One region of the Bacillus sp. Brlt_9 genome, then DNA from elsewhere that is predicted to be linked to it. Evidence: predicted binding sites of a transcription regulator. Region 1 holds the regulator's gene; the other holds the start of a gene.

What was found. The regulator LexA, encoded in region 1, represses DNA repair genes until DNA is damaged. The targets are predictions, from matches to a motif close to CGAACATATGTTCG.
Region 2: VF726_RS12545 (Y-family DNA polymerase) is a predicted target of LexA. The motif match lies at 1,203-1,216, and genes of this name have one in related genera.

Annotation. Positions count from the first base shown of each region.
Region 1 covers NZ_JAYJLO010000004.1:658,717-660,925, reverse strand. The annotation lists gene VF726_RS19850 (DUF4097 family beta strand repeat-containing protein) at 1-528, shown strand, start outside; gene lexA (transcriptional repressor LexA) at 616-1,236, opposite strand; gene VF726_RS19840 (YneB family resolvase-like protein) at 1,378-2,034, shown strand; gene VF726_RS19835 (DUF896 domain-containing protein) at 2,080-2,209, shown strand, end outside.
Region 2 covers NZ_JAYJLO010000003.1:61,257-63,465, forward strand. The annotation lists gene VF726_RS12535 (hypothetical protein) at 85-243, shown strand; gene VF726_RS12540 (GNAT family N-acetyltransferase) at 709-1,071, opposite strand; gene VF726_RS12545 (Y-family DNA polymerase) at 1,235-2,209, shown strand, end outside.

The DNA of each region.
Region 1 (2,209 bases):
GAAAGAGAAAAAGGTGATTCATTTGATTTTTCTTTTTACAATTTTAAGTTTCAAACACCTACAATGACTATACTTGTGCCTGAACGTTCTTACGAAGAGATAAAAGTAAATTCATCCGCTGGACAAATAGAAATAAGTGATGTGAAAAGTGATCATGTAAGTGTTGGGACACTCGCCGGAGAAGTAGATTTGAAACATGTCACAGCGAAAAGTGTGGAAGGATCTTCAAAAGCTGGTGAGGTAAACTTTAAAAAAGTAATAGGGAAAGTAACAGCGAAAACGGCTAGTGGAGAAGTGCATATTATGGATCATGATCCTAAATATGATGTAGAGGCAAGTTCAACCGCCGGGGATGTAGATATTACTTTATTAGAAAAACCACAAGATGCAGTTATAACTGGGAAAAGCTCTGCTGGTGAAGTAATGATTTTTAATGAAGAAAATAATAATATAACTATTGGCAATGGTAGTAAAAAGATTAGTGGTAAAACAGCTGCTGGCGATGTGACGATTGAAACTCGCTCGTAAGTAATAGAAAGTATGAAAATCTATCAAAATACAAAAAAGAAGATAATTACCGTATATAAATAAGGTAATTATCTTCTTTTATTATTATTAATGTAAATCACGATATACGCCAATTACTTTGCCGATAACTGACACTTGTTTTAAAATGATAGGCTCTAATGAAGAGTTTTCCGGTTGTAGACGGAAATGGTCTTTTTCCTTATAGAAACGTTTAACAGTTGCTTCGTTATCTTCTGTTAAAGCGACTACGATTTCACCATTATATGCAGACTGTTGTTGGCGAACAACAACTAAATCTCCATCTAAAATACCAGCTTCAATCATGCTATCTCCAGAAATACGTAACATAAACACTTGGTCTGCTCCAGCGACAATGCTAGCTGGAAGTGGGAAGTGGTCTTCTACACTTTCAACTGCTGTAATCGGTAATCCAGCAGTAACTTTTCCGACAATTGGAACTTGAATAACAGATTGTGTTTCTGCATCCATTCGATCGTCACCTAAAATTTCAATTGCTCGTGGTTTGGTTGGATCGCGTCGAATATATCCTTTTTCTTCTAGTCGTGATAAATGTCCGTGCACTGTAGAACTAGAAGCGAGGCCGACTGCTTGACCGATTTCACGTACGGAAGGTGGATATCCTTTTTCTTGTACTTTTAGCTTAATAAAGTCGAGAATGTCTTGCTGGCGTTTCGTTAACTTTTCCATGTTTTCTAACACCTCGTTTTCTTTCATTTTTCTTATTAATAAGTATAACATGCGAAAAAACATTCTACAAACATAAGTTCGAACAAACGGCGAATTTATGTTACACTGGAGGAAAATAATAGTGAGAAAGAGGGGTTCATAATGAATGCAATTATTTATGCGCGTGTGAGTACAACGAAAGAAGCGCAAGAAACGTCATTATTACGTCAAAAAGATGAATTATTGCATTTAGCTGAGCGCTATCAAATGAATGTTACTAAGGTGATTGAAGAGCAGGCGAGTGGCTATACAATTGAACGTAATGGCATATTAGAAGTGCTAGATACAATTCGAGATGAACAAATCGATGTGATACTCATACAAGATGAAACACGTCTTGGTAGAGGAAATGCAAAAATTGCATTAATGCATTGTTTACATAAAGAGGGAATAAAAGTATACACGCATACGCATAATGGAGAATTACAATTGTCGGATTCTGATTCGATGGTATTAGATATTATCGGTATTGTTGAAGAGTATCAAAGAAAGATTCATAACTTGAAAATTAAACGTGGTATGCAACGAGCCGTAGAAAAAGGCTATCGTCCAGAAAATAATTTAAAGAATCGTCATTTAAGTGTAGGACGAGAGAAGAAAGAAGTGCCAATTGAGGAAATTGTACGTTTGCGCAAGAGTGAACTTACTTTCGAAGAAATTGCAGCGACGCTTCGCGGCTTCGGGCATAACGTTTCAAAAGCAACGGTACATCGTAGATATGTAGAATATACAAAGCAATTGCTTGATAAAGAGGAGTAACTATTGTATGATAATAATCAGTTTTGATTAGAAGGGGGATTCGAGATGCTTAGTCACGAACTCGTTGAACGCATTAACTTCTTAGCGAAAAAAGCAAAAGCTGAAGGTTTAACTGAAGAAGAACAACGTGAGCGTCAATCGCTACGTGAACAATATTTAAAAGGATTTCGTCAAA
Region 2 (2,209 bases), on a different contig from region 1:
AGTGAATAGTGTAGCCAATTGATGTATACAGAGTGTATTTTTGTAAATATTAAGGTTGTAAATTATAAATTAAGGAGGGCTTGTATGCGAAATCATAAAAAAGATATGGAAAAATCGGGTTCTGGTATGAAAACGAATTCTGCTGGAACTGATGCACAGAAAGTAAAACAAGAAATCCAAAATGATGTAAGTAGGGGACAAGGAGCAATGACTTCCAGAGAAGCTGGAGCAATGCGCGATTAAGAGTAAGAAGTTATCCTGCGTTCCGTCCGATTTCTGAGTAAAGAAATATGCGCATTTTTAAATTAAAATATAAAAAATAACCTTTCCTAAATTAGAAAGGTCATTTTTTAGTCATATATTTATTAATCTGGAGAGATTATTATGAGTTCATAACTAGGCCAATAGTTATGAGACAAACTAGATAATATTATTATAGCTGTCATCTTAAAATGATGTCAAACTATAGATACCATAAGAAAGCAAATAGTGAAAAATGAACACTTTAATTTCACTTTAAATATTGTTATACTATTAGTAGTGAGATGATGACATATCGTTTGCAATTGCCGTTGCTAACGAACAAACAAAAGTTTTGTAACTCCTTTACTTTTGTTTATAACTTTTATTTTTAATTAAAAGATTGCCGTCGTTAAAGTGGTTTTGAAAAATGACTCTTCGTTGAAGGGTCATTTTTTTGTTTATTTTTTAATAGATATTGATCGCAAAAGGAATTAATTCGCCTTCATCGTCATCATCAGCTTCAATGTAATCATTGAATTTTTCTTCATCAAATTTAGCTTTAAGTTTATGCCAGAAGTTTACCGCGCTATAAACTGATTCACCGGTTATCCTTGTAATTCCAGGAATGCTTTTCAATATATTTATATAGATTTTTCCGTGTCCTTTCTTTTGCCACTCAGGTGAAAGTTCAATATTTTCGATATATATTTCGTTTCCACCTTCATATAAATTGGCAAATCCGATAACTTCACCTTTATATAATAAATTAAACTCCACTTCGTAATCTCTGACGATTGAGTGTCCATCTAAGTTCCCGTAAACGTTCATTGTGTGTAGACCTCCGTTTTTTCTTATTATAGGGAAAATCTACGGTTTTTTTGAAATATTGTTTTTTTACAAGATTCCAATGGAAAGTTATAAATTTCCTTTGAATAAGAACGTGTGTTTCGTATATAATAAGAACATACGTTCCGAACAAGGAGAGAGGAAAATGTTCGATTATTCTCGATGCTCTAACCGAATCATATTATGTGTTGATTTGAAGAGTTTTTATGCAAGCTGCTCTTGTATTTTGAGGGGACTCGATCCATTAAAGGTGAAGCTAGCTGTCGTAGGGAGTACGGAAAGACCGGGTTCCGTCGTTTTAGCTGCTACTCCTTTACTTAAGAAAATGGGTATAAAGCAAGGTAGTCGTATGTACAATATCCCTAAAAGAAAAGACATTATTGTCGTCAATCCAGCAATGGCCACGTACATAAAAGTATCAACATTAATAACAAACATAGTACTACAATACGCACCGGCTGAAGATTTCCACCAGTATAGCATCGATGAAATGTTCATTGACGTCACTCAATCGATACATTTATTTGCTAAATCACCAGGGGAAATGGCTGCTCGTATTATAAAGGATATTTATTCGCGTACAGGCATAACAGCTACAGTCGGAATAGGACCTAACCTATTTCTCTCAAAGGTTGCGCTTGATCAAGAGGCGAAAAAAACAAGAAGTGGTATTGCTCGTTGGACGTATAATGATGTACCAAAAAAATTATGGAAAATACATCCCCTAAGTGAAATGTGGGGAATCTCTACTAAAACCGAAAAGAAGCTAAATGCTATGGGTATTTATAATGTTGGACAGTTAGCAAATCACCCAGTGCATCAACTAAAAAAGAAATTTGGCATTATAGGTGAAGAATTATACAGGCACGCTAATGGTATAGATGAAAGTAGAATTTCTGAACCATATAAACCTGCAAGTACTTCTATAGGGAAAAGCCAAATATTACTTCGCGATTATACAGATTTACACGAAATTCAAATGATTATACTAGAGCATTTAGAAGAAGTATGTTACCGATTAAGGTCCCAGAGTAAGTTAGCAAGAACTGTACAATTTAGTATTGGGTATAGCAAAGACTGGGGAGGCGGATTTTCTAGGTCCTGCACTATTCAAAAAGCT